DNA from 3 places in the Mesorhizobium sp. YR577 genome. Region 3 is predicted to be linked to each of the others. Evidence: predicted binding sites of a transcription regulator. Region 3 holds the regulator's gene; each other region holds the start of a gene.
What was found. Region 3 encodes PhoB, which activates phosphate uptake and scavenging genes when phosphate is short. Its sites were predicted from a motif close to TGTCATNNANCTGTCAT; they were not measured.
Positions count from the first base shown of each region.

Region 1: a site for PhoB is predicted at 7,199-7,215, ahead of BM413_RS11625 (bifunctional 2',3'-cyclic-nucleotide 2'-phosphodiesterase/3'-nucleotidase). Genes of this name have one in related genera too.
Region 2: a site for PhoB is predicted at 6,744-6,760, ahead of BM413_RS15680 (BtaA family protein). Genes of this name have one in related genera too.

Region 1 covers NZ_FPBI01000007.1:49,879-60,387, reverse strand. The annotation lists gene BM413_RS11670 (GMC family oxidoreductase) at 1-186, opposite strand, end outside; gene BM413_RS11665 (twin-arginine translocation signal domain-containing protein) at 235-768, opposite strand; gene BM413_RS11660 (VOC family protein) at 854-1,249, opposite strand; gene BM413_RS11655 (ribbon-helix-helix domain-containing protein) at 1,466-1,771, shown strand; gene BM413_RS11650 (Dabb family protein) at 1,782-2,075, opposite strand; gene BM413_RS33600 (hypothetical protein) at 2,180-2,344, opposite strand; partial or broken gene BM413_RS33595 (DUF1365 family protein) at 2,420-2,614, shown strand; gene BM413_RS11640 (SAM-dependent methyltransferase) at 2,678-3,925, shown strand; gene BM413_RS11635 (hypothetical protein) at 4,298-4,531, shown strand; gene BM413_RS11630 (hypothetical protein) at 4,735-5,049, shown strand; gene BM413_RS11625 (bifunctional 2',3'-cyclic-nucleotide 2'-phosphodiesterase/3'-nucleotidase) at 5,131-7,110, opposite strand; gene BM413_RS11620 (NAD(P)/FAD-dependent oxidoreductase) at 7,236-8,519, opposite strand; gene BM413_RS11615 (Lrp/AsnC family transcriptional regulator) at 8,595-9,068, opposite strand; gene ald (alanine dehydrogenase) at 9,223-10,338, shown strand; gene BM413_RS11605 (hypothetical protein) at 10,460-10,509, opposite strand, start outside.
Region 2 covers NZ_FPBI01000010.1:19,754-30,262, forward strand. The annotation lists gene BM413_RS15655 (alanine racemase) at 1-910, shown strand, start outside; gene BM413_RS15660 (lytic murein transglycosylase) at 997-2,175, opposite strand; gene BM413_RS15665 (glycoside hydrolase family 25 protein) at 2,346-3,164, opposite strand; gene BM413_RS15670 (serine hydrolase domain-containing protein) at 3,394-4,782, shown strand; gene BM413_RS15675 (class I SAM-dependent methyltransferase) at 4,786-5,442, opposite strand; gene BM413_RS15680 (BtaA family protein) at 5,442-6,734, opposite strand; gene BM413_RS15685 (hydantoinase B/oxoprolinase family protein) at 6,934-10,509, opposite strand, start outside.
Region 3 covers NZ_FPBI01000001.1:386,751-397,259, forward strand. The annotation lists gene BM413_RS01985 (response regulator) at 1-2,201, shown strand, start outside; gene BM413_RS01990 (substrate-binding domain-containing protein) at 2,456-3,493, shown strand; gene pstC (phosphate ABC transporter permease subunit PstC) at 3,560-5,026, shown strand; gene pstA (phosphate ABC transporter permease PstA) at 5,023-6,339, shown strand; gene pstB (phosphate ABC transporter ATP-binding protein PstB) at 6,354-7,178, shown strand; gene phoU (phosphate signaling complex protein PhoU) at 7,212-7,919, shown strand; gene phoB (phosphate regulon transcriptional regulator PhoB) at 8,042-8,731, shown strand; gene BM413_RS02020 (ROK family protein) at 8,750-9,991, opposite strand; gene xylF (D-xylose ABC transporter substrate-binding protein) at 10,269-10,509, shown strand, end outside.

The sequences.
Region 1 (10,509 bases), on a different contig from region 3:
GGAGAGCTGGGCAAAACTGTCCCACTCGTCATTGATGAAATCCGCATATTCGTAGCGATTTCCGGCTTCGAGTATGACAACGTCGATGCCCTTCTGGGCGAGTTCGTTGCCGAGTGTGCCGCCGCCGGCGCCGGAGCCGATGATTACGACGACCTTGTCATCGTTCAGATCATATTTCGCGACCATGGTTTCCTCCCAAAGGTCAATAATTGCAATGGCTTGACGAAACGGGCTCTAAAGCCACTCGATGTCGTCGAAGCCGCGCGCGATGTAGCCTCCCTTGGAGTAGGACTCGCCCTCATAGCCGAAGATCGGCCAGATCTCCTTCTGGTTATAGAGCCCGACGACCAGTCCGCCCCGGATCGCCTGGAAGAACGGCGTGTCCTCGATACCCTGGAGAAGCTTCACCCGCTCCTCCTCCCAGCCAAGCCCGGCATAGCCGCCGGCACCGGCCTTCTGATCGAGATCGGCGATGCCTTTTTCGATGAGTTCCTTGTGCGCGGCATCCTTGCCGGCCATCTCGTCATGGCTCTTGACGGCGATGGCGTAATATTTGTCCGGCACCTGGTCGTGCGGATAGATGTCGCGCGCCATCTGGATCAGGGTTGCCATCGTCTCAGGCTTGAGGGCCGTCGTTTCGAGCCCCCAGGCATGTTGCGGGCTGATAACGGCGCTGCCGCTGATAACGAGCAGTGCGGCGCCCACGCCGCCGCGTTTCAGCAACTCGCGGCGCGACAGGCCAGGCCTGCCTTCATGGATCGTGACCATTCTTGTTCCTCCCTTGCTTGCTATGCGCCCGCAGGCGCCCTTGCTGGCTGGGCCGCACTCCTCCCGAGTGCGGATCGCCCCGTCCCTATTTGTAGCGGCCGTGCCGTTGCAACACCTCGATCTGGTAGCCATCCGGATCAGCGACGAAGAAAAACCGGGCCAGCAAAGCGCCTTCCCGGTTGAATTCGACGATTTTGCGTGGAGCGAGGCCGAGCGCCTCGAAACGGGCATGCTCGACGTCGAGATGATCGACGCAGAAGGCGACATGGCCGTAGCCGTCACCCAGCGTGTAAGGTTCCTCGCGGCCTTTGTTGATGGTGAGCTCGACCTCGAAGTCGGCTTCGGTATTGCGCAGATAGACGAGCGTGAACGTCTCGAAATCCAGCCTGTCGGCGATTTCGAGCCCGAATGCCTGCCTGTAGAATTCAACGGACCGGGTTTCTTCAAGAACCCGGATCATCATGTGTATCGCTTTGGCCAAACCTGTCTCCGTAATCGTTACGCCGTCTATCTGGAATCGATTATGAGCGCGGTGCATCAAAGGTGGTGGCAGCCCATTACCACGCAGGAAAATGATCGCCGGTTACAATCAGGCTAGGCACCAAAGTTCGATTGCGGCGAACTGCATTTCCGTCGAATATGCCATCAGCGGACTCAAGCGCCCGCCAAAACCAAGAAAAACCGGGAGGAATGAAAGATGTGCAGGGTTTTTGCCGGACAGGATCCGGAAGGCTATCGCCAGATCAACCGCTCGATTCGCATTGGCGGCCACTCGACCAGCATCCAGCTTGAAGCGACGTTCTGGGCGCTGCTGGACGAGATCGCCGACGGCCAGGGGCTGACGACGCCGAAATTCATATCGAAGCTTTACGACGAGGCGATCGAGATAAACGGCGAGATACCGAACTTCGCGTCCATGCTTCGCACGACTTGCGCGCTCTATCTCAGAGGCCACCGCCCCTCGGACCACGAACAGGCGATGCTGCGCAGCGAAGCAGCCTGAACCGACGCCGTCAGGCGCCTTCGGCCACCACATCGGCCGAGAAGCGCAATTCGCGTAGCGGCCGCACCTTTCGCGTCGTCGCATCATAGGTCGGATGCGCCTTGTAGGCGGCAAGTGCGGCCTCGTCGGCGAATTCGGCATAGACCACCACGTCGATCTCGTTTCCGAGCGGATCGACCTTGGTGTTGAAGGTCACTTCGAAGTGATCGGAATGCGGGATCGAGGCCAGCGCCTGCAGCCCGTCGCGGACAGCAGCGACATCTTCCTTCCGCTTGGCGCTGAAAAACACGATATGCCGGATCACGTACGCCTCCTGAATTCCCGAGGCGTCTTTTGGGTCGCTATCGCGCCCGCGTCAATCTCTCAAGACAAGGGCTTTCAGCCGCAGCCTGCCGGCGATTTCGTCGATCAGCCGCCGAAGTAGCTCACCGCGTGGCGCAACAGCCGCACGCCATGGTCGAGGTAACGGCCCTGATTGGACGTGGCGTCCCAGATCAGGAAGACGGTGACGATGACCACGGCAACGACATAGCGCATGCGCGCACGATACCCCAATGCCTGCAATACTACCACCGCCTGCGCAATCCGATCGTAAATGACCGGTTGAGACCAGCCGGTCAGGCGGCGAAAAGCGTTCTCGGTCAGGGGCGTGAAAAGCTTGGCACTGCCTCCCTTTCGCTCTGCCTCTTGATGTTTCCCTTGATGACATGGAAGATCATGGCAGGAATCCACTGGGAAGCGCTGAAACTGTGGTTGAAGGGCGCCCGTTTCAGAAGGAGCCCCCCGGCTCCCGAAACGGTCAGCTACCGTGATCATGGTGGAGCGTTCGAGCCCGGTGAATGAGAGGGAAGCTGATGGCATGCGAGGGGCATGCGCCGGCTTCGGCGACGAAATCGGGGATCTGACATGACGCAGGATCACGCCGCATCCGACGACGCGATAAGGCTGGATGAACGCAATTTCGCCGATGTGGCGAGGGGCCTGCCGGCCAAGGCGCGCATGGTGCTGTCGGCAGCCATGAACCTCGCCCGCGGCTCGCTCAAGATCACCTTGCCCGACGGCCGCTCCGTGCTGGTCGGCGGCAAGGCGCCCGGCCCGGACGCGCAGCTTGTGCTGAACAACTGGCGCCTGCCCGGCCGCGCCTTCACCGGCGGCACGATCGGCGTTGCCGAATCCTATATGGACGGCGATTGGGAAAGCCCGGACGTGACCTCGTTTCTCGAACTCTTCGTGGTCAATTCCGAGACCGGCGAACGCCTGGCCGGCGGCGCGAGCTGGCTGCTGAATGCGGTTCAGCGCGTCCGCCATTGGCTCAACGAGAACACGTATCGCGGCTCGAAGAAGAACATTTCGGCCCACTACGATCTCGGCAACGCCTTCTACAAGGAATGGCTGGACCCGACCATGACCTACTCCTCGGCGCTGTTTTCGGCCGGGGCCAACGACCTTGAAAGCGCGCAGACCGCGAAATACCGCGCATTGGCCAAGGATGTCGGCATTCACGCCAAGGACCATGTGCTGGAGATCGGCTGCGGCTGGGGCGGTTTCGCCGAATTCGCCGCCCGCGAGATCGGCTGCCGCGTCACCGGCCTGACCATCAGCCGCGAGCAGCATGATTTCGCCACCGCCCGCATCGCCAAGGCCGGCCTTTCCGACAAGGTCGAGATCAAGCTGCAGGATTATCGCGACGAAACCGGCAAATATGACCGCATCGCCTCCATCGAGATGTTCGAGGCTGTCGGCGAAAAATACTGGCCGGTGTTCTTCGGCAAGGTGAAGGACTGCCTGAAGGCCGGCGGCACTGCCGGCATGCAGATCATCACCATCAACGAAAGCGCCTATTCGATCTACCGCAGCCGGCCGGACTTCATCCAGCGCTACGTCTTTCCAGGCGGCATGCTGCCGACACCGGCGATCCTGAAATCGCTCGGTGCCGATCAGGGCCTTTCCTATCTGCGCGAGCGCGTCTTCCCGCAGGACTACGCCCGCACGCTTGCCGAATGGCGGCTGCGCTTCTGGGAATCCTGGGAAAAGATCGTTCCGTTGGGCTTCGACGACCGCTTCAAGAAGCTCTGGGAGTTTTATCTCCATTATTGCGAGGCCGGTTTCCGCGCCGAGTACATCGACGTGCGGCAGGTCATCTACAAGGCCTGACCCCAGGGCATCGGGAGAGAATTTGGCCGCTTATTGGTGCCCGAAAGAAATTTTGCGGCCAGTTTCCGGCCTCACTTTCTGACGTCTCGGCACCCTCTGTCCCGCGACTCGGCGCGCCGCCAAGGTTCTGCAAAGAGGAATCACGCTTGCGTGAATGGCACCCTCAGGGGATCGCATCCTGTTGATCGTCAGCCGACTTACTTTCGCGGGCGCCCTCACCCATATGAGCCGTGTTGATCGTCCAACACGAGGGATTTCCAAAAACCACCGGCAGCTTTGACCACTCCACCGGAACACCGGTTGGCGTGTCTTTCCTCCCATGCCCGCGGAAAACTCCTTGTCGCGATCACGACGAACTTTTGGAGAATACAGATGAAGAAGACAATCATTGCACTCACCGCGGTTTTGATGACCTCCGGTATCGCCCTTGCCCAGAATGCGAATTCGGTGATCAAGACGGCTCATGACGCCGCGCCGGTTTCGGTCGTCGTCAAGCAGCCGACCAACATCGACCATTCCTCGCAGGCTGCGATCTCCTCGACGGTTGGCGCGACCAACGCGCAGGAGCGCGCGGCGATCATTCAGGAACGCGCCGACAATCACTGATGGAATATCCGGGGCGCGCATTCACGTCCCGGCACACAATCCCGTGACGATGACCCCAGGCGATGTCTCGGTTACTTCATTTGAAGTTGAGCATCCCGGTACATAAATCACACTCTGCAATCGAAGATATTGAATCTCTTGATGATTTGTATTTTCAAAAATTCTGCCGAAGAAAATTCGGCCAAGAAAAATGGAGACTAAAAATGAGAAAGATCATCCTTTCCCTCGCCGCCGTTCTTTTGACCACCGGCGCATCCCTCGCTAATGACCGCTACGGCGATGCCGCTCCTTCCTCGGTCGTCGTCAGCGCTCCGAGGACCATCGATTACTCCGGCACGGCCGCCATCGGCGCCACCAGCACCGGCGTCAAGAACGACCGCTACGGCGATGCCGCTCCGAATTCGGTTGTTGTCAGCCAGCCCAAGAGCCTCGACTACTCGGGCACGGCCGCCATCGGCGCAACCACCAACGGCCTCAAGAACAACCGTTACGGCGACGGCGCGAACTCGATGTACTGATCGAGCGGTCCCTACGGGACTGAATTGAACGCAAAGGGCGGCAGACCTGGTCTGCCGCCCTTTTTGTTTATTCCGGTGACCTCAGAGCGTGATGCGGTATTTCCCAAAACCTTCCGCACCTTCGCCGGCCGCCTCGATCTTGACGCCCTTCACATTGGCGATCAGATCCTTTGCCTTCGGGCCGGTCTCGAACAGAACCGACGTTCCTTCCAGTGGCGCAAAGCTCCAGTTGTCGTCGGCCGACGGGTTGATCGTCTTCTGGTCGATGATGTAGCGCACGATCACGTCGCGGTTGGTGTCCGGCGCCTCATAGATGATCTTGGACGCGTTGATCTCCGGGAAATTGCCGCCGCCGCCGGCGCGGTAATTGTTCGTCGCGACGACGAATTTCGCAGCCGGATCAATGGGTTTTCCGTCGAACATCAGATCGACGATGCGGTTCGAGCCTGCATTGATGACGGCACCCTTTGGATCGTATTTCGGCGGCTGCGACAGGTCGATCTTGTAGCTGACGCCGTCGATCACATCGAAATTGTAGGACGGGAAGTCGGTGTTGATCAGCGGCTGGTCGGCCTTGCCCTTCTCGACCTGATTGAAGATGCCCGCAGACATTTCCAGCCAGTCCTTCACCTGCGCGCCGGTAATCTCCACCGCCCGCACGGTGTTCGGGTAGAGATAGAGGTCGGCGACGTTCTTGATCGCGATGTCGCCCGTCGGCACGTCGGTATAATAATCCGGCCCGCCGCGGCCGCCTGACTTGAAGGGCGCTGCCGCCGAAAGCACCGGCAGGTCCTTGTACTGCGTGTCCTTCAGCAGGTCCTTGATGTACCAGGTCTGCGCCTGGCTGACGATCTGTACGGACGGATCGTCAGCGACCAGCGCGAAATAGGAATAGAGCGGCGCGGATGTCTTGCCGACCGGACCGCGCACATAGGCGAGCGTTGCCTCGTGATCCTCCTTGAGCGCATCGACGATGCGCTTGTCGTCCTCGACCGTCGCCTTGTTCTTGTTCCCGACGCGCTCATAGATCGGCCGCGCCTCGGATGTCGCCGAGACCACCTTCCATTTGCCGCCGTCCGCCTCCAGCATCAGGTCGATAAGGCCCATATGCGAGCCCCAGAAGCCGCCCATGACGGCCGGCTTGCCCTGCAGCGTGCCCTTTGCCGTATCGACGCCTTCCAGCCCCTGAAAGTCCTTCGGGCCGGGGAAGACGAGGTGCTGGTGCCCTGTGAAGACGGCATCGATGCCGTCCACGCCGGCGAGGAAGAACGAGGCGTTCTCCATCAGGTCGCCCTGCTTGTTGTCGATGCCGGAATGCGAGAGCGCAATGACGATGTCGGCGCCCTCCTCCTTCATCTGCGGCACCCAGGCTTTTGCCGCCTCCACGATGTCTCGCGTCAGGACATTGCCGGTCAGGTTCTTGGCGTCCCAGATCATGATCTGCGGCGGCACGAAACCAATGATGCCGATCTTGATTGGATGCTCTGCGCCCGCGCCGTCCTTCACCTTCTTGTCGAGGATCACATAGGGCTTGAGGTAGAGCTTGTCGTCGCGCGGGTTGGAGGCAAGCTCGGTGCCCTTGACCAGGTTGGCGCAGACGAACGGGAAATTGGCCCCGGCCAGCACCTTGTCCATGAAGGACAGGCCGTAATTGAATTCATGGTTGCCGAGCGTCGAGCATTCGTAGCCGAGCAGGTTCATGCCCTTCATGACGGGATGCACATCGCCTTCCTTCAGGCCCTTCTCATAGGCGACATAATCGCCCATCGGGTTGCCCTGCAGAAGATCGCCATTGTCGATCAGCATCGAATTGGTCGCTTCCTTGCGCACGGCGTCGATCAGCGAAGCGGTGCGGGAAAGGCCCATCGTGTCGTTCGGCTTGTCGGCATAATAGTCGTAGGGCAGCACGTTCACATGGATGTCGGTCGTTTCCATGATCCTGAGATGCGCCTGGTTGGCCTGCGCTCGTGCCGAAAACGGATGCAGCATGACGAAGGCCCCGGTTGCCGCAGCACCTGCTAAAAAGGACCGCCGCGACAAGGGATTAAGCAACTCGGACATGGTTTTCTCCTGGAGATTGATCTCGAAAAAAATCGACGTCGAAACTATGAGTTTCGCGCCGAATTTTTACCAAGTCCAGCAGGAACAGGTGACGCGCCGATGACAATTTGTCGGCTAACCAGCGATCATTTCGGTTTTGCGGGCGCCTGCGCGGAGCCCTGCGTGATCAGCCGGGCGCTGCGCTGGCCTGTCGTATAGATCCACAGCCAGCTCAGCGCGACGGAGAGCCTGTTGCGAAGGCCGATCAGGAAATAGATGTGCGCAAGGCCCCAGAGCCACCATGCAATGCGCCCGTTGAGCTTGATCCAGCCAAAGTCGATCACCGCAGCGCGCTTGCCGATGGTGGCGAGATTGCCATCGTTCTTATAGCGAAACGGCCGTGCCGAGCTGTCGCCCTTCAGCCGGGCCTTGATCGTTGCCGCGACATGCCAGCCTTGCTGCTTTGCGGCGGGCGCGACACCGGGAACGGGCTTGCCTTCCGGCGTCGTGACATGTGCCGTATCGCCAATCACGAATATCTCGGGGTGCCCGGCAACCGTGAGATCAGGCTCCACCATTACACGCCCTGCCCGGTCGGCCGAAGCGCCCAGCCATTCGGCGGCCGGAGATGCAGCGACGCCAGCCGCCCAGATGATAGTCTTTGCCGGCAGATGCTGCCCGCCATAGACCACGCCCTGCGCATTGCATTCCGAAACCGCCCGGCCAAGCTCGACTTCGACGCCAAGCTTTTCGAGCGCGCTCTTCGCATAGGCCGATTGCGCCGGCACGAAAGCCGAAAGCACGCGCTCGCCCGCCTCGATCAGCACCACGCGGGCTTCGCGTGTGTCGATGTTGCGAAACTCGCGCGGCAGCGTGTCATGCGCCAGTTCGGCGATCGTGCCGGCCAGTTCCACACCGGTCGGACCGCCGCCGATGATGACGAAGGTCAGACGCGCACGGCGGCGTTCGGGATCGGTTTCCCGCTCGGCCTTCTCGAAGGCCATCAATATGCGCCGGCGAATGGTCGTCGCATCCTCCAGCGTCTTCAGGCCGGGCGCATAAGGCTCCCATTCGTCATGGCCGAAATAGGCGTGCCGCGCACCGGTCGCCAGCACGAGCGTATCGTAGGGAATAGCTTCGCCGTCCTCCATCAGCACCCGCTTGCCGGCCTTGTCGACGCCGGCAACCGTGCCGAGAAGCGTCGTCACATCCTCACGGTTGCGCAGCAATTGGCGTATCGGCCACGCGATCTCTGACGTCGCCAGCGATGTCGTGGCGACCTGATACAGCAGCGGCTGGAACAGATGATGGTTGCGCCGGTCGATGATGGTGATGCGCACCGGCACACCGGTCAGGTTGCGGGTGGCCTCCAGGCCGCCGAACCCGGCACCGACGACGACGACGTGATGTGGGCTGGGGACAGGATCCATCGGGCTCGCCTTTGGAAAGAGTAAGATGTGTGGATTATGAAGCAGAGCCGAGAACAAACAACGCGGCAGCGTGTCTCACGCCAGTTCCGGCTTCATGCCGAGCGCGGTGCGGTCGATGATCTCGCGCAGTGCAAAGGACGAGTTGATCTTGGTCACATGCGGCATGGCCGACAGCCATTCCTTGTGGATGCGCTCGTAATCGGCGAGGTCCTTCGCGGCAATGCGCAGGATGTAGTCGTATTCGCCAGACATCAGATGGCACGACAGGATGTTGGGGCAGCGCTTTACCGCCGCCTCGAAATCCGAGAGCGTCTTCTCGAACTGGCCCGACAGCGAAATATGCACGATCGCCGTCATCTGATGGCCGAGGGCTGCGTTGGAAAGCCGGGCATGATAGCCGCGGATGACGCCGCTCTTTTCCAGGTTGTCGAGCCGGCGCGAACAGGCCGACTGCGACAGGCCGACCTTCTCGGCAAGTGCCGCATTGGGAATGCGCCCATCCTTCTGCAAAGCGTCCAGAATGGCGATATCAATCCTGTCGAGCGACATTATTCGTATTTCCTTCGAATATACCGAGATTTTGCGCAACGAATAACGGTTTCAGGCGGCAACAGCAACCCAATTTGCAAACAAGCGCAGCCGATTCTGTGATTTCATGAGGGATACAAAAAATTCCATCGACGGGAAACAGTGGAGGAACACAATGCGCGTCGGATGCCCCAAGGAAATCAAGAATCATGAGTATCGCGTCGGCCTGACGCCGGGTGCGGTTCGCGAATATGCAGCCCACGGCCATGAGGTTCTGGTCGAGACGGGCGCCGGCGCCGGCATAGGCGCTGATGACAATGCCTATCGCGCTGCAGGCGCCACCATCGCCAAGACGGCCGCCGACGTGTTCGCCAAGTCGGACATGATCGTCAAGGTCAAGGAACCGCAGCCCAACGAATGGGTGCAGCTGCGCGACGGCCAGATCCTCTACACCTATCTTCACCTTGCTCCCGATCCGGAACAGACCAAGGGCCTTCTGGCGTCCGGCGTCACTGCCGTCGCCTACGAGACGGTGACGGACGATCGTGGCGGCCTGCCGTTGCTGGCGCCGATGTCGGAAGTTGCCGGCCGCCTCGCCATCCAGGCCGGCGCGACCGCGCTGCAGAAGGCCAATGGCGGCCGTGGCGTGCTGCTGGGCGGCGTGCCGGGTGTTCTGCCGGGCAAGGTCACGGTCATCGGCGGCGGCGTCGTCGGCCTTCATGCGGCCAGGATGGCGGTCGGCCTCGGTGCCGACGTTACCATTCTCGACCGCTCGATCCCGCGCCTTCGCCAGCTCGATGACCTGTTCAGCGGCCGCATTCACACCCGCTATTCGACCGTGGAAGCGCTCGAGGAGGAATGCTTCTCGGCGGACGTTATCGTCGGCGCGGTGCTGATCCCCGGTGCTGCCGCGCCCAAGCTGGTCACCCGCGAAATGCTGTCCGGTATCAAGAAAGGCGCAGTACTCGTCGATGTCGCCATCGATCAGGGCGGCTGCTTCGAAACTTCGCATGCCACCACCCATGCCGACCCTACCTATGAGGTTGACGGTGTCATCCACTACTGCGTCGCCAATATGCCGGGTGCCGTGCCTGTCACCTCGGCGCATGCGCTTAACAATGCGACGCTGCACTACGGCCTGCAGCTTGCCGACAAGGGCCTGAAGGCGCTCATCGATGAGCCGCATCTGCGTAACGGTCTCAATGTCCACAAGGGCAAGATCACCAATCGCGCCGTTGCCGAAGCGCTCGGCTACGAAATGGTCGAGCCCAAGGCAGTTCTGGCAGCCTGATTTTTCGAATACACAAACGAAAAAACCGCCGGTTCGTCCGGCGGTTTTTTTTATGGGCGAACCCAAAAAAGTGGCGGCGGGCATCGCCCGTCGCCCAAGGTTCAAATTGTATATTTGCCGCTTATCTCATCGACGGCTGTGCATCGCCGTCGCGATCGTTCCTGTGCGGGC
Region 2 (10,509 bases), on a different contig from region 3:
GGAAAAATACGGCATCCGCGTCATTTCCATCGACCATGAGGACGAAATCACCAAGGTGACGCGGGTGGTGCGGGCGCTCGATATCGATCCGGGCGCGATCACCGTTTTCGTTCGCATCCAGACCAAGGGATCTGCGGCCTACGAATTGTCGAAGAAATTCGGCGCCGGGCCGGCCTATGCGGTCGAACTGGCCGAGCGGCTGAACAAGACCGGCTACAAGGTCGGCATCTGCTTCCACGTCGGCAGCCAGATCGAGGATCCCGACACCTATGAGCGCGCGCTGGCGTCGGCCGACTGGATACGCAACCGGCTGAGTTTCGACATTGCCGGGCTGGATGTCGGTGGTGGTTTCCCGGCCGAATACGGTCACGACCCCAACCGCAAGAAACAGGAGATGCCTTCGCTCGGGCAGATCATGTCGCGGCTGCGCGGCGACATAAAGGAATACCAGTTCGACGGCGTGCCGCTGGTGGCCGAGCCCGGCCGCGTCATCGTCGCGCGCGCCTTCTCGCTCATCGTGCGCGTGCTGCTGCGCAAGGGCAGGCGGCTCTACATCAATGACGGCATCTGGGCGTCTTTGTCGGATTCCTGGACTGGAAAGATCACGCTGCCTGCGCGCTTCATCCCCGATCCGGCGATCCGCTCGCGCAATGGCGACGAAGGCAAGATCGTGCCATTCAAGGTCTGCGGCGCGACCTGCGATTCCGTCGATATTCTGTCACGGCCTTTCTGGCTGCCGGAAACCATCGACACCGGCGACTGGATCGAGATCGGCCATATTGGGGCCTACTCGCTGTCCCTGCGCACGCGCTTCAACGGCTTCTATCCCGACACATTCGTCGAGGTGACCACGCCCTTCGACGAGGGCGAAGCGCCACAGGGCTTTGCGAGTTTGGAGACGATGGCTTGAGAGAGTGAGTAGGGAATAGAGAGTAGTGTTTGTGTCGGCGTTTTCAGCCCCTAGCTTTCACTACTCACTACTCACTACTCACTCTTTCACAAATTCGCCAGCAGTGCCGGCGTCGGCCAGCCATCGACGGGCAGGCCGAGCCTGATCTGTTCCTGGCGGATCGCCTCGCGGGTGTTGGTTCCCAAAATGCCGTCGATGCCGCCGACATCGTAGCCCTTGTCATGCAGCTTCTGCTGCAGGGTCTTCATGGCGTCGCCGGTGAGGCCGGCTTCCGGGGTGCGGCGCTCGAAGGGTGGCTCGCCGGCGAGACGGGTCGCCAGATGCGCTGCCGTCAGCGTGTAGGTGATCGACTGGTTCCATTCGAGATAGACGTCGTAATTGTCGAAGCTCAGGAAGGCCGGGCCCTTGTGGCCCATCGGCAGCACGACGCCGGCCTTCAGGCCATTGTCCTTCAGCGGGTTGCCGTTGCGGTCGGTGACGCCCCAGGCGATGAGCTGCGACATCGGCAGCTTGTTGGTGCGGCCAGTCTGTTCCCAAGGCATATTGTCGGGAACGCGCACTTCGATCAGCCATGGCTCGCCGCGCTTCCAGCCGCGCGACAGGATCTTGTTGCCGGTGGTCATGATGACGTCGGGCGCGCTGTTGCGCAGGTCGACGATGCCGTCGCCGTCACCATCGACGCCGCGCAGCAGGTAGTCGGAGGGCAGGATCTGCGTCTGGCCGATCTCGCCGGCCCATGCGCCGGTGACATCTGCGGGCAGGATGCCGCGGTCGATCAGCGTCAGCAGCGGTATGATCTGCGGGCGGAAGAGCTGGGGCCGGCGGCAGTCATGCGACAGCGTCACGAGCGCGCTCAGCGTGTGGAAATCGCCCTGCACGGCGCCGAAGTCGGTCTCCAGCGCCCAGAAGGCGGCAATCACCGGTCCCGGCACACCGAATTCCTTTTCGGCGCGGGCGAATACGTCGGCATATTTCTTGAGATTGGCCGCGCCCTGCTTGAGGCGGTAGTCCGAAATCATGCGGCCGGAAAATTCAGCGAAGGTCTGGCTGAACACGCCCTGGGCGCGATCGCGCTGCAGCACTTTCGGGTCGATGTCGGAATTGTCGAGGGCAGTCAGGCCTTTTTCGCCGACGCCGGCGGCCTGCGCTTCGGCATGCAACGCTTTCTTCCAGGCAGCAAAATCACCGCCGCATTCCTGTGCCATCACAGGTGTTGCTACAAACGACACGAAAAGCGCCGCCAGCGCCGTAAAGCGTGCTACCATAAATACAACTCCAAGCCTTGATGCCCTCGATATCACCTTTGCCTAATGGACATGGCAAAAAACGGGCAACGGCGCGAATTAGCCGCATATCTGGCCGGATGGAAGCCGGATTTTCTCACGCTCGCGTGAGAAGGGCGAATATTCACTTATCGACGGCCTGTAACACCTTCTTACCGGGTGTTTTCCTTCAGCCATTTCTTCCACTGGGCTTCGCTGCCGTTGAAGACATTGATGTCGGCGTTGCCCTTGATGCCGGGCACGACGCCGGTGCCGGTATACTGCCAGAAGGTGAAGGGGTGGCTGCCGTAGCGCTCTGCCGGATGTCCCGCCACCGAGCGCAGCCAGTAGGGGTAGCCCAGAAAGCCGGCAAGCTGGTTGTCGTCGAAGAAATCGATCGAAGTGTAGATGATCGGCTTCTTGCCGTAGTGCTTTTCGATGATCTCCAGGAACGTCTTCATTTCGCTGCGCACGGTGGCTGCTGGCGGACGAAGCTTGCAGGTCGGCGACTGCGGGTTCCACTCCATGTCGAGCACCGGCGGCAGGGCCGAGCGGTCACGCGGCACGTTGCGGATGAACCAGGCTGCCTGCTCGGCGGCCGGGCGGCAGAAATAGTAGAAATGATAGGCGCTGCGCGGCATGCCGGCCGCCCTGGTGTTGCGCCAGTGCTCTTCGAAATAATCGTCGACGCGGTCGCCGCCCTCGGTCGCCTTGATGAAGGCGAAGGAAATGCCGCTGCTGCGCGCCTTCTGCCAATCGATGGACGTCTGGTATTTCGACACGTCAGTGCCGTGCACGGCGTGCTGCCACGGGTTGCGGCCGGTCCAGTCATGCGGATCGTTGTCGCCGAAGCGCGGATAGCGCACCATGACTTCGGCCTGCATGCCGCCCGAGCCGCCGCTGACAGTGCGCGAACTGACCGGGGCCAGATCGTCGACCGTCGTGCAGCCGCCAAGCGCTGCCAGCAGGATGATAGCCGCAAGACGGCGCATCGCGTCTCCCTGGCCGAAGCGTGCCGGCCGAACATTTCAGTTGAGCGTGTGCCCCGTGACCCACGCAGACGATATTGCCTGATCCTGCCGCCCCACGCGGCAGTCTCCAAGCTCCGTCTTGCGCCATCATGGTTGATTTTCGGTTGACGGCGCCTGGTGCCTCATAAAATTTGCGTGACGAATGGCGGCAAATCCATGACCTTGTGGCCGTTGCGAGGAGGCGACGGCAATGCGGATTTTCCTGAGAATCATGAAGTGGCTGCTGAGCCTCATCGTGCTGGCGGTTGTGGCGCTGGCGGGCTGGCTCTATTTCGCGCCGCCGGAGCTGATCCGCGTCGGCTCGGGCTATGCGGCAAAAATGGTCTGCTCCAACGTCTTCGTTGCCGGCCGCGATGCGAATGAAGTGTTGAAGGTGGACGTGCAGGCCCCCGGCCACCCGCTTCTGCGGCTGATGTCGGTCAGCGTCGATACGGAAAAGGGCACCGTCTCGGCCGGGCTGTTCGGCATATTCGGCAAGTCGCTTTCGGTCGCGCGCGACAATGGCGGCTGTGCTGCGGTTCCCGATGGCGATGTCGCCGCGGCCAAGGCTTTCGCGCTGGAGCCGCCGGCGGAAGTTACGCAGACCGACGCGCTCTGGCCGCAGGGCGAGCGTGTGGAGCCGTCGCAGAACCCCGCCGTTACCGCGATCCTCGACGATGCTGGCGCGACCGGTCCCGGCATGCGCGCGGTGGTGGTAGTCAAGAACGGCCGCGTTGTCGGCGAGCGCTATGGCGAGGGTTTTTCGGCCTCCACACCGCTGCTCGGCTGGTCGATGACCAAGACTGTGACGGCAGCGATCATCGGCACGCTGGTCAACGACGGCAAGATGACGACCGACGCCACCGGCCTGTTCGAGCCATGGAAGGCCGATGGCCGCGCCAGGATCAGCCTTGCCGACATGATGGCGATGTCGTCCGGCCTCGAATTCAACGAGGATTATGGCGACGTCACCGACGTCACGCGGATGCTCTACCTTGAACCCGACATGTCGGCCTTCGCCTCGGCCAAGCCGCTGGTCGGCGAGGTCGGCAAGGTGTGGAGCTACTCGTCCGGCACGACGGTGATGCTGTCGAAGCTCTGGCAGCAGGCGGTTGGAGACAAGACGCAGGCGCTGGCATGGCCGCGCAAGGCTCTGTTCGACCCGCTCGGCATGAACACCGCCGTGCTGGAAACCGACGCGCGCGGCACTTTCGTCGGCTCGTCCTATCTCTATGCCACGGCGCATGATTGGGCCCGCTTCGGCCAGTTTCTCGCCGACGACGGCGTTTGGAACGGCACGCAGATCCTGCCTGCCGGTTTCGTCTCGTGGATGCGCGAGGAGGCACCGGCTTCCGAGGGCGAATATGGCCGCGGCCAGCTCTGGCTGCAGGGGCCGGAAGGTTCCGGCTCGGTCGAGGACGATCCCGACGCCGGCATCGAACTCCCGGCCGACACCTTCTGGATGCAGGGCCATGATGGTCAGTCGGTGGCGATCATCCCGTCGCAGAAGCTCATCGTGGTGCGGCTGGGACTGACACCGGCCAAGCTCGGCTACAAGCCGCAGGCGATGGTTGCGGCGCTGGCGAAGGCGCTGGAGTAACGCTTACGACTTGATGACCGCCTTCACCGCGTATCCCCGATAAAGCGTTTCGAAAGAAAGGCTTGCGGCCTGCTTCTCGCATTCTGATTCCAGCACCTGCCGGAGCGTCGCACGCGGTTCGACGTGGAATTTGGCCAGCCATGCATGCAGTACCGTGCGGAACCAGAGCGGCAGGCGCTCTTGTTGGCCGAAATCGACGATGTGCAGCGAGCCGCCGGGTTTGAGGCCTGCAAGGGCTGCACCCACGGCCTTTTCCCAGCCGGGGATCATCGACAGCGAATAGGAAATGAAGACGCGGTCGAAACCGGTTTCTCCGAACAGCGCCCTGGTGTCGAAGGCGGTGGCATCGCCTTGTGCGAGCGCGACGCGGCCGGCAATGCCTTCACGGGCAATGGAGATTTTTGCCGTCTCCAGCATTTCGTTCGAAATATCGAGGCCGAAGAATTTTGCACCGCGGTACCGCCGCGCCGCCAGAACGATGTTGCGGCCGGTGCCGCAGCCCAGTTCCAGCGCCGTGCCGCCCGCCGGCACATCCAGCCCATCGATAAGTTGGTCGCGGCCCAGTAGATAGTATTTGCGCGTCAGGTCGTAGATATGGCGCTGATGGCGGTAGACGCCGTCCATCAGGTTCGAATGGCTGGCGGTGTCGGTCGCGCTCATCAGTTCTTCACGTAGAGATGGAAGCCGCCATAGATCGCCGAGCGGTCGCGGGCCGAGAAATCCTGCGAGCGGGCTTCGTCGTAGCGCCACTGGTCAAGCAAAGCCGTCGAGACACGACCCGGCAGGAGGCTCGGCTCGGCAGCGGTGCGGAAGATGACGCGCGCGCCGGGGGCTGCGGTGCGGGTGATTTCGGTCCACAGCGCGTTGAGCTGGTCGTCGCTCATCCAGTCCTGTGCGTCGAGAAGCACGAAGCGGTCGACGGAACCGGCCGATTTCTGCGCCAGAAGCTCGGTGAAATTGGCATGGTGGATCGACACGCGGTCGAGATTGCTGCGGATCGTGTCGTAGTTTTCCGCTTCGAGATAAGCGGGCAGGGCAGCCTCGCCCGGCTCAGGGTAGCGGCGGGCGAAGGCCTGCCAGGCAAAGTAGTTATCCTTCAGCGGAAAATGGCAGGCGAGCTTTTCCAGCCGCTCATGCAGCACGCTGGCCATGGTGCCGTCGCCGGAGGTGATCAGCGAATCATATTGCGCGGGCGGAATGCCGAGGCCGAACAACGATGACTTTCGCGCGGTTGCCCAGCGCAGCATGCGCTTCTGAAAGACCGGTGCGATCTTCTCGTCGAAGAAGCGGCGCTGTTCCTCCAAGGTCTTTGCCGACATCAGCCCACTCACGTCGACGCCGTAGAGGCGGCCGACGCGATGGCCGGCGGCGATGAACAGGCCGAGCAGGCCCTTCTGGTAGAAATTGCCGTCGAAGGCAGCGATGCGGCGTTTTCCGCGCCAGTTGCGCTTTTCCCAATAGGTCCGGCTGGTGCGGTCGAGATTGGGCGCGACGAACTGGTCGTAAGCGACGGAATTGTGGCTGTTGCCGGCGCTGCCGAAGAAACGGAACAGGTCAGCATGCGAAGGCAAATGGCGCACCGCCGCATGCTTCATGCGGTTCAGCGAGATATGGGCGGTGTTGAGATCGACGGCATCGATCCTGGCCGGCGAGCGCGTCAGGTAAGCCAGCACATTGCAGCCGCCAGACGCGATGGTGACGATGCTGTGGCCTTGCCCCAGTTCCATGGCCTCCATGTCGACATCCGGGTCTTCCCATATCTGCGGATAGACGAGGCCGGAGAAGAGCAGAGTGAACAGGCGCTCGGATAGCCCTTCCTTCGACAAAGCGCGGTTCTGGTAGACGGCTTTTCCAAGGCGCTTGTTGCGGGCGAAACCGATTTCCGAAGAGACGTCGGTCATGGCAAGGCGATTCCCCGTTTGCGTTGTTGCAAGCGGGTAGCGCAGCGTCATGACAGGGCGGTGACAGTTTGACGGCGAAGGAGGGGATCGCGCCAGCGCTCACCTCCCCCTTGAGGGGAGGTCGGCGAGCGTAGCGAGGCGGGTGGGGTCGGTTCATGCCGAACTCGGCGCAAAAGGAACGTCGCGGCGACCCCACCCGCCGCTATGCGGCGACCTCCCCTCAAGGGGGAGGTGGGCGTCGCGCCCCGCCTCAACCCTCCCCAAACCCTCCCGGCGTCGGCGTGGTCACGATCACCGCCTCTCCGGGCTGCAGCACGGTCTGGTCGCAGGCTTTCAGCATCTCGACCGAGCCATCATTGCGGCGGACTTTGGTCGAGCCGACCTCACCATTGCCGCCGCCATTCACGCCGCGCGGCGGAGCCGCGCGATGGCTGGAGAGGATCGCGCATTCCATCTTTTCGAGGAAGCGGATGGTGCGTTTGGTGCCGTCGCCGGCGTTCCACTTGCCCTTGCCGCCGGTGCCTTCGCGAATGTGAAAGTCCTCGAGCAGAACCGGGAAGCGCAGTTCGAGGATTTCCGGGTCGGTCAGGCGCGAATTGGTCATGTGGGTGTGGACGCCCGACGTGCCGGCAAAACCGCGGCCGCTGTTCATCTGGCCGGCCGGCGAGCCGGAACAGATCGTCTCGTAATATTGATACTTCTTGTTGCCATAGGTCAGGTTGTTCATCGTGCCCTGCGCATTGGCCAGCGCGCCCATGGCGCCGAATATCGCATTGGTGACGTGCTGCGAGGTCTCGACATTGCCGGCCACGACCGCCGCCGGATAGCTCGGCCGCAGCATGCAGCCATCGGGAATGATGATGTTGATGGGCCGCAGGCAGCCGGCATTCATCGGGATCATGTCCTCGACCATGACGCGGAAGGCATAGAGCACCGCCGCGCGTGCCACCGGCTCCGGCGCATTGAAATTGTTCTTCATCACGGGCGAGGTGCCGGTGAAATCGACGGTCGCCTCGCGCTTGTCGCGGTCGACGGTGATCTTCACCTTGATGACCTGGCCGGTGTCGGTCGGATATTCATATTCCGAACTGTCCGGCAGTCGCTCCAGCACGCGGCGCACGCTCTCAGTGGCATTGTCTTGGACATGGCCCATATAGGCTTCGACCACGTCCAACCCGAAATGCGCGACCATCTTGCGCAACTCGGCCACGCCCTTCTCGTTGGCGGCAATCTGCGCCTTCAGGTCGGCTATGTTCTGGTGTGGGTTGCGGGCTGGGTAGGGGTGGTCGGTCAGCAGATGCTCAAGTTCGGCCTCGCGGAATTTCCCGCGTTCGACGAGCCGGAAATTATCGATCAGGATGCCTTCCTCGTCGACCGTCGTCGCCAGCGGCGTCATCGAGCCGGGTGCTGTGCCGCCGACATCGGCGTGATGGCCGCGCGAGGCGACGTAGAAGAGGATTTCCTCCCCCGTCGAGGGGGAGGTGACGCCGGAGGCGGCGGAGGGGGTACTTTCAGAAGGCACCGCCAGAACGTCGAGCACTGCCGCGGCGACCCCACCCGGCCGCTCCGCGGCCACCCTCCCCTCAAGGGGGAGGGAAAACACCGGCGTCACCACCGTGATATCCGGCAGATGCGTGCCGCCATTATAAGGAGCATTCAGCGCGAAGACGTCGCCGGGGTGGATATCGCCCTCGTTGAGGCGGATGATCGTTTCCACCGAGCGGTCCATGGAGCCGAGATGAACCGGCATATGCGGCGCGTTGGCGACCAGCGCGCCGGTGCGGTCGAAGACGGCGCAGGAGAAATCCAGCCGCTCCTTGATGTTGACGGAATAGGCGGTGTTCTGCAGCGTGACGCCCATCTGCTCGGCGATCGACATGAAGAGGTTGTTGAACACCTCCAGCATTACCGGATCGGCCTCGGTGCCAAGCGCCGCTTGACGGCGCTTTTTGCTCATGCGGCGAATGACAACGTGGTTCTGGTTGGTAATTTCGGCCCGCCAGCCCGGTTCGACAACGATGGTCTGGTGGCTTTCGATAATCAGCGCCGGGCCGGAAATGAGGCAGGACGGACGCAAATCTTCGCGGCGGTAGATGCCCGCCTCGTGCCATTGGCCTTCGGTGTAGAGGCGGCGGGTTTCCGATGGCTTCGCCTCAACCTTTGCTGGTCCTGCGGGAGCGTAGGCTTCCGTCTTATCTTGCCCGCTGCTGTCAGTGCCCTCAACGCCGACGGCTTCGACGATCATCGGCTTGTTGTCGTAGACGAAGCCGAACTGCGCCTTGTGCGCGGCCTCGAAGTCGCCGACGGCCTGCGCCACCGAGCCGGCCTCGAAATTGACCGGCAAAGCTGTGTCGGTGCCGTCGTAGCGGATATGCAGCACTGGCCGCCACGCGACGTTTTCCTCGGCTATGCCCTGATTGGTGAGTTCGGCAAGCGTGTCCTTGCGCAGGGCAGCGATCATGTCGTTGATTGCGCTGAGCGACTCTTCGGTCAGCGGCTTCAGCAGTGCCTGCTGACGCGAGGCGAAGACAGACGACAGGCCGATGCCATAGGCCGAGAGCAAGCCGGAGAAGGGGTGGATGAGCACAGCCTCCATCCCCAGCGCGTCGGCCACCAGGCAGGCATGCTGGCCGCCGGCGCCGCCGAAGCAGTTCAGCAGATATTCGGTCACGTCATAGCCGCGCTGGACGGAAATCTTCTTGATGGCGTTGGCCATGTTCTCGACGGCGATGATGACGAAGCCTTCCGCCACCGATTCCGGGCTGCGGCCATCGCCGATCTCGGCGGCAAGCGCCTCGAATTTCTGGCGGACCACATCGGTATCGAGGGGCTGGTCCTGATCGCGCCCGAAGATCGCCGGGAAGAAATCGGGCTGGAGTTTGCCGAGCATGACATTGGCGTCGGTGACGGCGAGCGGCCCGCCGCGGCGATAGCAGGCGGGACCGGGATTGGCGCCGGCCGAATCCGGGCCGGCGCGGAAGCGGCCTGCCTCGAAATGCAGGATCGAGCCGCCACCGGCAGCCACCGTGTGGATGCGCATCATCGGCGCGCGCACGCGCACGCCGGCGACCTCGGTGTCGAAGGCGCGCTCATATTCGCCGTCATAATGCGCGACATCGGTCGAGGTGCCGCCCATGTCGAAGCCGATGACCTTTTCGAAGCCGGCGATTTTTGCGGTCTCGACCATGCCGACGACGCCGCCGGCCGGGCCGGACAGCAGCGCGTCCTTGCCCTGGAACATGTCAGCGGCAGTGAGCCCTCCGGAGGACATCATGAACATCAGGCGGGGTGTTTCCCTCCCCCTCGAGGGGAGGGTGGCGACGAAGTCGCCGGGTGGGGTCGTAGCGGCAGTGCTCGACGTTTCCTTGCGCCGAGCGCTGCCTTGACCGACCCCCTCTGTCGCCTGCGGCGACATCTCCCCCTCAAGGGGGGAGACAATGCCCAACTCCCCAGCCACCCGGCTGACATAACGCGACAGGATCGGCGACAGATAGGCGTCCACCACCGTCGTGTCGCCCCGCCCGACCAGCTTCACCAGTGGCGAGACCTCGTGGCTGACCGACACCTGGCCGAAGCCGATCTTGCGGCAGACCTTTGCCACGACCTGCTCGTGCTCGGGGAATTTCCAGGCATGCATGAAGACGATGGCGACGGCGTCGATGCCGTCGGCCTTGGCCTGTTCGATCGCGGGCTTGACGGCAGCTATGTCGAGCAAGCGTTCCACCGTACCGTCGGCGCGAACCCGCTCCTCGACTTCGATGACACGCTCATAGAGCTGTTCGGGGAGAATGATCTCCTTGGCGAAAATGTCGGGGCGGGCCTGATA
Region 3 (10,509 bases):
ATATGGGGCGCTACCACGTCAAACATTTGGCGGCAGAGCGCATCAACCCGGATGGGCGCTGGTTCCAGACATTCGACATGCGCATGGACGACGGCACCTATATCGGCGTGCGCGTCGACATTACGGAATTGAAGACGCGCGAAAAGGCGCTGCGCGACAGCATGCGCCAGATCGATCTCTTCCGGCATGTTCTCGATGAATTGCCGGTCTCGACCTACGTCAAGAATGCCGACCTGACTTTCGAGTTCGTCAACAAGGCCTGGAGCACCATCACCGGCGTTTCGCAGCAGGCGGCAATCGGGCGAAGCGACCGCGATTTCTTCGGCGAGGAAGGTGAGGGTTTCGCCGAGCGCGATCTCGACGTTCTGCGCAGCGGCAAGCTGAACGAGACCGAGGAGGTGCTGACCCATTCCGACGGCACCGTGCGCCAGCTCTACGCCAAGAAAAGCCGGCTTGTTTCCATCGATGGCTCCGTGCATCTCATCGGCTCCAGCACCGATGTCACCGAACTGAAGGAGCGTGAGGCCGAGCTTGAAGAGGCCCAGCGCCGGGCCGTACTGGCCGACCGTGCGAAATCGGAATTCCTGGCCAATATGAGCCATGAAATCCGCACGCCCATGAATGGCGTGCTCGGCATGGCCGAGCTGCTGGCAAAGTCCGACCTCGACCCAAAGCAGAAGACGTTTACCGACATCATCGTGAAATCGGGCAATGCGCTGCTCACCATCATCAACGACATTCTCGACTTCTCCAAGATCGATGCCGGGCAGCTGGTGCTCGATCCCGCGCCCTTCAATCTGGCCGAAGCCATCGAGGATGTCGCCACGCTGGTGTCGACGCGGGCCAAGGAAAAAGACCTCGAACTGATCGTGCGTGTCGCGCCCAATCTCTACGATCTGTTTGTCGGCGATGTCGGCCGCATTCGCCAGATCATCACCAATCTGGTCGGCAACGCCGTCAAGTTCACGGATTCCGGCCATGTGCTGATCGACGTGACCGGCGAGACGGTGGACGGTATCGCCAGTCTGCGCATTGCGGTGACCGATACGGGCATCGGCATTCCGGCAGACAAGCTGAAGCAGGTGTTCGAGAAGTTCAGCCAGGTCGATGCCTCGTCGACAAGACGCCATGAAGGCACCGGCCTCGGCCTTGCCATCACCTCGCGGCTTGTCGGTCTTATGGACGGCGACATCGGCGTCGAAAGCACCGAGGGCAAGGGCTCTACCTTCTGGTTCACGCTGTCCCTGCCCAATGCGGGACGGCCGGAAGGCCGCAAGGTGACGCCGGTCGACGTCACTGGCGCGCGTATCCTCATCGTCGACGACAATGCGGTCAACCGCTCGATCCTGATCGAGCAGATGGCGTCCTGGACCTTCGATGCCTGTGCTGCGCAGAGCGGGGCGGAGGGTCTGAAGGTGCTGCACGCCGCTGCAACACTCGGCGTCCCTGTCGATTGCGTGGTGCTCGACTATCAGATGCCAAACATGTCGGGCGCGGAAATGGCGCGCATCGTGCGCAACACGCCGGGCCTCGCAAACACGCCGATCGTCATGCTGACCTCGGTGGACCAATCGCTCGTCAATGCCAGCTATCGCGATCTGGCGATCGACGCGCAGCTCATCAAGCCGGCGCGTTCCTCGACGCTTCTCGAAGCCCTCGTCTCGACCATTCAGCGCCGGCGCAGCGCCTATTTTGCCGGCGAACCAAGGCGCGGCGCCGTTGCAGATGTTGCGGCGAAGCCGGTGTCCCAGCCTGCCGTCAGCCTGCGGACGCGCAGCCGGCCAGTCAGCTCGGCCGAGCACAGGCTCGATATCCTCGTGGCCGAAGACAATGAGGTCAACCAGCTCGTCTTCACCCAGATACTGGGCGAAACCGATTTCACCTTCGAGATCGTCTGCAATGGCAGGAAGGCGCTGGCCGCCTTCACCGAGATGCGGCCGCGTATGATCCTGATGGATGTTTCCATGCCGGAGATGAACGGGCTGGAAGCGACGGCGGCAATCCGCGAACTGGAAGCGCAGTCCGGAACGCGCATTCCCATCATCGGCGTGACGGCGCACGCGCTGAAGGGCGACCGCGATCGCTGCCTTGAAGCAGGCATGGACGACTATCTCGCCAAGCCGATCAGCCCCAAGGCCCTGCTCGAAAAAGTCCAGCGCTGGGCATGGCTCGACGATCAGGACAAGCGCGAAGCCGTCTGAAGGCGGCAGCGTTAATTTTTTCTTGCTTCGCTCTTCTCCGCTCCTGCAGCGCTCGCCAGAGCCGCCGAGCGGCGTAACTGCTTGATTCCCGCACGGAACGCGCCGGGCATTCCATGGCATGCCGAAAACGCCTGTTTTCGGGCGTTACCGAGGTGACATGAAACTGTCATCTGACTGTTACAATCGGGCGTTAATGCCTCTCCCGACGCAAAGAAACGCGTTGAAGAAAATTCCCCGACAGGAGTTAGGCCCCAATGACCAAATTCTTTCTTACGGCGTCGGCCGCAGCGATCGCGCTTGCCGCTTCCGCCGGCTACGCCGCAGCCCGCGACCAGATCCAGGTCGCTGGTTCCTCGACCGTTCTGCCCTATGCAAAGATCGTTGCCGAGAACTTCGGCGAGACCTTCACCAACTTCAAGACCCCTGTGGTCGAGTCCGGCGGCAGCGGCGCCGGCATCAAGGAATTCTGCAAGGGCGTCGGCGAGAACACCATCGACATCGCCAATTCCTCGCGCAAGATCAAGGACGACGAAGTGAAGTCCTGCGTCGACGCCGGCGTCAAGGACATCCAGGAAGTCAAGATCGGCTATGACGGCATCGTCTTCGCCACCGACATCAATGGCCCGGATTGGGCGCTGGTGCCGGCTGACGTCTACAAGGCACTTGCTGCCCAGCTCGTCGTCGACGGCAAGCTCGTCAACAACCCGAACACCAAGTGGAACCAGGTCAACCCGAACCTGCCCGACTGGGACATCGCTGCCTACATCCCGGGTGAAAAGCACGGCACCCGCGAAGTGTTCGAAGAAAAGCTGATGACCGAAGGCTGCAAGTCCTCGGGCGCGATCGATGCCATCAAGGCCGCCGGCCAGGATGACAAGGCTGCCGCCAAGACCTGCGTCGCCATCCGCAAGGACGGCAAGGCTGTCGACATCGACGGCGACTACACCGAAACGCTCGCCCGCATCGCATCCAACAAGACCGGCGTCGGCGTGTTCGGCCTCGCCTTCTACGAAAACAACGCCGACAAGCTGAAGGTCGCGACCGTCGAGGGCATCGTTCCTTCGACCGAGACCATCGCCAAGGGCGAATATCCGGTGTCGCGTCCGCTGTACTTCTACGTCAAGAAGGCTCACCTCGGCGTCGTTCCGGGTCTCAAGGAATATGTCGACTTCTTCCTCGACGACCAGATGGTCGGCCCGGAAAGCCCGCTTGCCGATTACGGCCTGGTTTCGGCTCCGGAAGGCGAGCGCAAGGAACAGCGCGAAGCCTTCGACGCCGGCAAGACCATGTAATCAGACGACATTTCGGGGCGCGGGATTATCCTGCGCCCCGAAACGCCTGCCATCCCGGAGTAGTCCATGTCCTTGATGCTCGTCTTCGCGCTCGTATTCGTCATAGGCGCCGTCGCCTTTTTCATCGGACGACAGCGTGCCGCCGCCCACGACAATGGCAAGGTCAAGCCGCACTCCCGTGCTCACTATCATGGTTGGTGGGCCTTCCTGCTCGCCACGCTGCCCGCACTTCTCCTGCTGGCCATCTGGAGCATCGGCTCCAGCGTCTATCTCAACAGCCATATCAATGGGCAGTTGCCGGCACAGACCGCCGAAAGCGCTGTTGCCAGCCGCACATTGGCTGCCAGCCTGACCAAGAGCCTCGCCAACGGCCTGCGCAAGCTTGAGCCGGAAGTGGCCAACAATTTGCCGGCTACCTTCGCCGAACTGCAGCCCATGCTTGCAGCGCGCGGCGTGGCGCTGGCGCCGGACACCCAGGACTACATGATACCGATCGCGGTGGATGCCAACCGCACGCAGGACACGATGCAGCTGATCGGCGGCGTCCTGGTTCTCGCACTTGCCGTCGCTGGTGCCGTCTTCGGCCTGTCGCAGATCAAAGTCAGGGCGCGTGCGCGCAACAATGTCGAAAGGCTCATTCTCTGGGGCCTGCTCGGCGCCTCGACCATCGCCATCCTGACGACGGTCGGCATCGTGCTTTCGATGCTGTTCCAGTCGATCAACTTCTTCGAGCGCGTGCCTTTCTTCAGCTTCTTCTTCGGCACCGTCTGGGACCCGCGCTTTGCTGCCGCCGGCGCTGGCGAGTCGGCTGGTCAGTTCGGCCTTATCCCGCTTCTTGCCGGTACGCTCTATATCGCGCTGGTCGCCATGCTGGTTGCCGTTCCGGTTGGCCTGATGTCGGCGGTCTACATGGCCGAATATGCTTCGCCGAAGGTGCGCGCCGTGGTCAAGCCGGCGCTGGAACTGCTCGCCGGCATCCCGACCATCGTCTACGGCATATTCGCACTGGTGACGCTCGGGCCCTTCCTGCGCGACCTCAGTGCAGCCCTTGCCGGCGGCACCTCCTTCATCCAGGCGCAGAGCATCCTGACAGCTGGCCTCGTCATGGGCGTCATGCTCATCCCGGTCGTATCGTCGCTGTCGGATGACATCATCACCGCGGTGCCGCGCGCTATGCGTGACGGTTCGCTCGGCCTCGGTGCTACGCGCTCGGAGACAATCCGCAAGGTCATCCTGCCTGCCGCGCTGCCGGGCATCGTCGGCGCCATTCTGCTCACTGCCTCGCGCGCCATCGGCGAAACGATGATCGTGGTGCTTGCCGCAGGCGTGGCCGCAAACCTGACGCTCAATCCGTTCGAGGCGATGACCACCATCACCGTCAAAATCGTCAATCAGCTCACCGGCGACCTTGAGTTCAACTCGCCGCAGACGCTGGTCGCCTTCGCGCTGGGTATCACGCTCTTCTTCCTGACGCTGATCATGAACATCTTCGCCCTCTACATCGTGCGCAAGTACCGGGAACAGTACGAATGACCGACATTTCCATGGACACAGTGGCTGGTGCCGTCCCCCGTCCGCGCCGCGATATCGGGCTGAAGCGCCGCTACGCCGCCGAACGCCGCTTTCGCATCTACGGCATGCTGGCGATCTCGGTCGGCCTCGTCTTCCTCGCGATCATGCTGTTTTCGATCGTCTCCAAGGGCTACACGGCGTTCTGGCAGACGACGGTGTCCCTGCCAATCAATTTCGACGAGAAGATCCTCGATCCGGACAACAAGCGCGCCACCGATCCGAGCGTGCTGATCTCCGCCAATTACCCCAAGCTGGCCGAGAATGCGCTGGTCGCAAAGCTCGGCATCAACCCGGACGACAAGGTGACGATCCGCAAGCTCAAGGGCTTCCTGTCGGACGGCGCGCGCACGCAACTGCGTGACGTGGTTGCCGCCGATCCCTCGGTCATCGGCACGACGCGCAATGTCGACATTCTCGCCGCCGCCAATCTCGACTCCGCCTTCAAGGGTCAGATCGATCTCAATGTCGATGAGGCGCGGCGCAAGGTTTCCGACCAGCAGGTCATCTGGATGAAGCAGCTGACGGCCGACGGTTCGATGGCCGAGCATTTCAACAAGGGCCTGTTCACCTTCGGCGCGTCCAGCCGTCCTGAAACCTCGGGCATGGGCGTGGCGATCATCGGCTCCTTCTACATGATGGTGATCGTGCTGCTGCTCGCCCTTCCCATCGGCGTTGCCGCCTCGATCTATCTTGAGGAATTCGCCAAGAAGAGCCGCCTGACCGACCTGATCGAGGTCAACATCAACAATCTGGCCGCGGTGCCGTCGATCGTCTTCGGCCTGCTCGGTCTGTCGGTGTTCATCAACTTCCTCGGCCTGCCGCGTTCGGCGGCCTTTGTCGGCGGCCTCGTGCTGACGCTGATGACCCTGCCGACGATCATCATCGCGACGCGCGCCGCCCTTGCCGCAGTGCCGCCGTCGATCCGTTCGGCAGCGTTGGGTCTCGGCGCATCCAAGATGCAGATGGTGTTCCAGCACATCCTGCCGCTGGCAGCCCCCGGCATCCTGACCGGCACCATCATCGGCCTGGCGCGTGCGCTGGGCGAGACGGCGCCGCTGCTCTTGATCGGCATGGTCGCCTTCGTCGCCAATTATCCGACGACGCCTTTCGAGCCGGCGACGGCCTTGCCGGTGCAGATCTACATGTGGGCCAACGAGGCCGAGCGCGCTTTCGTCGAGCGCATGTCGGGCGCCATCATCATCCTGCTCATCTTCCTGATGGCGATGAACATCACCGCGATCGTGCTGCGCCGCCGCTTCGAACGGCGCTGGTAGAAAAGGACCATGTTATGAACATCATGACCGAGAAAGCACTCGAAAGCGCAGTGAGCGATAAAATGAGCGGCACACCCAACGAAATCATCAAGATGCGCGGCAACAAGGTCGGCGTGTTCTACGGCGAAAAGCAGGCGCTGTTCGATGTCGACCTCGACGTGCGCGAGAACCAGGTGACGGCGCTGATCGGCCCTTCGGGCTGCGGCAAGTCGACCTTCCTGCGCTGCCTCAACCGCATGAACGACACCATCGACAGCGCGCGGGTGACCGGCAAGATCACGCTCGACAATGAAGACATCTACGACAAGAACATCGACGTGGTCGAACTGCGCGCCCGCGTCGGCATGGTCTTCCAGAAGCCGAACCCGTTCCCGAAGTCGATCTACGAGAACGTCGCCTACGGACCGCGCATCCACGGCCTGGCCAAGAAGAAGTCGGAACTCGACCATGTCGTCGAGACCAGCCTGAAGAAGGCCGGCCTGTTCAATGAGGTCAAGGACCGCCTGCTCGAGCCGGGCACCGGCCTTTCCGGCGGCCAGCAGCAGCGCCTGTGCATCGCGCGCGCCATCGCGGTGTCGCCCGAAGTGATCCTGATGGACGAGCCGTGCTCGGCGCTCGATCCGATCGCGACTGCAAGGGTCGAGGAACTGATCGACGAACTGCGCCAGAACTACACGATCGTCATCGTCACCCACTCGATGCAGCAGGCGGCGCGCGTTTCGCAGCGCACGGCGATGTTCCATCTCGGCTATCTCGTCGAAGAAGGTGCGACCGACAAGATGTTCACCAACCCCGACGACAAGCGAACCCAGGACTACATCACCGGCCGCTTCGGCTGACGCGAACACGACGCGGATTGCAAGGACAGCATCATGGGCGAACATACCGTCACCTCTTTCGATGAAGATCTGGGACATATCGACCGTCTCATCCGGGATATGGGCGACCTGGCCGGCTCGATGGTCAGCGCTTCGATCCAGGCGCTGGTCCAGTCGGACAATGCGCTCGGCCAGCGCGTCGTTTCGGACGACGCCATCATGGACGCGCGCCAGCGCGAGCTCGACGAGCGCGCGATCACGCTGATCGCCAAGCGCCAGCCGATGGCGCAGGACCTGCGTGCCGTGGTCGGCGCCATCCGCATGGCCGGCGATCTGGAACGGATCGGCGACCTTGCCAAGAACATCGCCAAGCGCGTCAGCGCTGTCGGCCAGAGCGCCACGCCGCGCGACCTTGCCCATTCGATCGAGGCGATGTCGGGCATGGTGCTGGATCAGGTTCGGGAGGTGGTCGACCACTATGTGTCGCGCCGGCCTGAAGAGTTGCAGGCGTTGCGCGCCGCCGATGAGAAGATCGACGTCAAATACACCGCCGTGTTCCGCGAGCTCCTGACCTACATGATGGAAGACCCGCGCAACATAACCGCTTGCACACATCTCCTGTTCTGCGCCAAGAATCTGGAGCGTATCGGCGACCATGTCACCAACATTGCCGAAAACGCCTATTATGTGATGACCGGCAAGCAGCTTCCGCTCAATCGGCCGAAGCAGGATGAAACTTCGATGACTGCACCGGCCGCCTGAGGCGTGCTGGCCACGAAGCTCTAAAAGGGTAAGCTTGTTCCACCGGCGGTGCGAAACCCGCCGGACACCATGCGAAAGGCGAGGGGGCTCGAACCGGATCGCGTTAACAGGACGGCAAATTGATGATCGCACCCAAAGTCATGGTGGTCGAAGACGAAGAGCCGCTGGGCGTGCTGCTTCGCTACAATCTCGAATCGGAAGGCTATCAGGTCGAGATCGTGCCGCGCGGCGACGAAGCCGAGATCCGGCTTCAGGAAAACGTACCCGATCTTCTGGTGCTGGACTGGATGCTGCCGGCGGTTTCCGGCATCGAGCTTTGCCGACGGCTGAGAATGCGCCCCGAAACCGAGCGCCTGCCGATCATCATGCTGACGGCGCGTGGCGAGGAAAGCGACCGCGTGCGCGGGCTTTCCACCGGGGCTGACGACTATCTGGTCAAGCCGTTCTCGACGCCGGAATTCATGGCGCGGGTGCGCGCACTGCTGCGCCGCGCCAAGCCGGAAGTGCTGTCCAGCGTGCTCAAGGTCGGCGATATCGTGCTCGACCGCGAAGCCCACCGCGTCTATCGCAAGAAGAGCGAGATCAAGCTTGGGCCGACGGAATTCCGCCTGCTCGAATTCATGATGCGCCATCCCGGCCGAGTCTTCTCGCGCAGCCAACTCCTCGACAATGTCTGGGGCGAGACGATCTATATCGACGAGCGCACGGTGGACGTGCATGTCGGCCGGCTGCGCAAGGCCGTCAACACGGGCCGCATGCCCGATGTCATCCGCACCATTCGCGGCTCGGGCTACGCCATCCGCGAGGACTGAGCCGTTGCCTGGCGCTTCTCAGGCAACCTTGTGGCCGACTGTTGCCGGGCTTGCGCCCGGCGCAAAAATCTCCTGATCGACAAAGGTCAGCGCCTGCATGGTGCTGCCCTCGCGGATGAGCGGAAGCTCGTTCGGCTCTGTATCGAAGGAAATCGCCTTGTTGTGCTGGCCGCCGGCGGTCTTGTCGATCGCTTCGCGCAGCGCCGGCTCGATCAGATCGAAAGCGGTCGCGCCGATGCCGACGACAGCCACCGGAGCGGGATCGATCAGCGCGAACAGGCTTCCCAGGCCGAAGCCGATCGCTTCGCCGGCCTTGCGGAACGCTTCGCGCTCGGGGCCGGGCCCTGCACGCGCCACATCTGCCAGCATGCGCATGTCGCCATCGCTGATGTCGGCGAGCGGTGCGTCGTCTTCGCTTGCCTGTTTTGCCTTGCGCCATATTGCGTAGTTGCCGGCATAGGCTTCGACGCAGCCGCGGCGGCCGCAGCGGCAGAGCGCGCCATCGGGCCGGTGGATCATATGGCCGAACTCGCCGCCGGAGGATTGCGTGCCGGTGAAGAGTTCGCCCTTCAGCACCATGCCCATGCCGATGCCGTGCGAAAGCAGCACGGCGATGAAGTCGTTGTGGTAGCGCTCGGGCTTGCGCCATCTCAGCGCCACCGCGATCATGTTGCAGTCGTTCTCGACGGTCACGGGAATGCCGGTTGCTTCCTCGATGATGTCGGCGAACGCAATGTGGGTATGCGCCGTAATCGGCGTCCACAGCATGGCTCGGGAGGTGGAATCGGTGATGCCCTGTACTGCCATGCCGATGCGCATCACGCGCCGGCCGGCCGATCTACGCAGCGCGATCTGCCGGCGCACCATGGCCACGCATTCGCCGATCAAGCCGTCGCGGGACATGGTCAGCGTTTCAAGCTTGCGCTCTTCCTCGGACACGACCTTGCCGGAATAGTCGACGATCGCGACCGAAAGGAAGTTCAGGGAAAGGACGACGGTGACGATTTCGGCGGCATCGGGGTTCAGTTCCAGCGCCACCTGTGGCCGCCCGCGCTTTTGTGACGACGCCTCGGGTCCCTTGGCCTCCAGCAGGATGCCCTCGGCGATGAGGTCCGACGAGATTGCAGAAATGGTCGAGTGGCTGAGGCCGGTCGAGCCGGCGATTTCGGTGCGCGACGGCTGTTGCGCCTGGCGCACGGCGGCAATGACCATGGCGCGGTTGCGCTTGCGCAGATCGTCGTGACGGATCGCGACCGACATGTTTTCGTATTCCTCCCGGGAGCCTGTTCATTCCGCCGAAGCGGAACGGCTCCTGCCTTGTTGTTGGACCGCGATCCCTCCTCGGACGAGGGTTCCTGGCCTTTGCAACCGTTGCGAACCATCCCTTCACCGGACAGGCCCGTCAACAGCGGCACAAGGATATTGACAGAACTCTGCGCATGCGTCATTCTTTTTTTCGAGGCTCGAAAAAAAGAGCTTCTGGGTGGGCCCGAGGGCCAAAGTATCGTTGCGCTGTCATGGCGCCAGGGAGGAAATCATGAAGAAGTTTGCAACCGCCATGCTGGCGGGTGTTGCGCTGTCCATGTCGCTGGGCGCTGTTGCGCATGCGAAGGACAAGATCGTCGGCGTGTCGTGGTCGAATTTCCAGGAAGAGCGCTGGAAGACCGACGAAGCCGCGATCAAGGCTGCTCTCGAAGCATCCGGCGACAAGTACATTTCCGCTGATGCGCAGTCGTCGGCTGCCAAGCAGCTCACCGACGTCGAAAGCCTGATCAGCC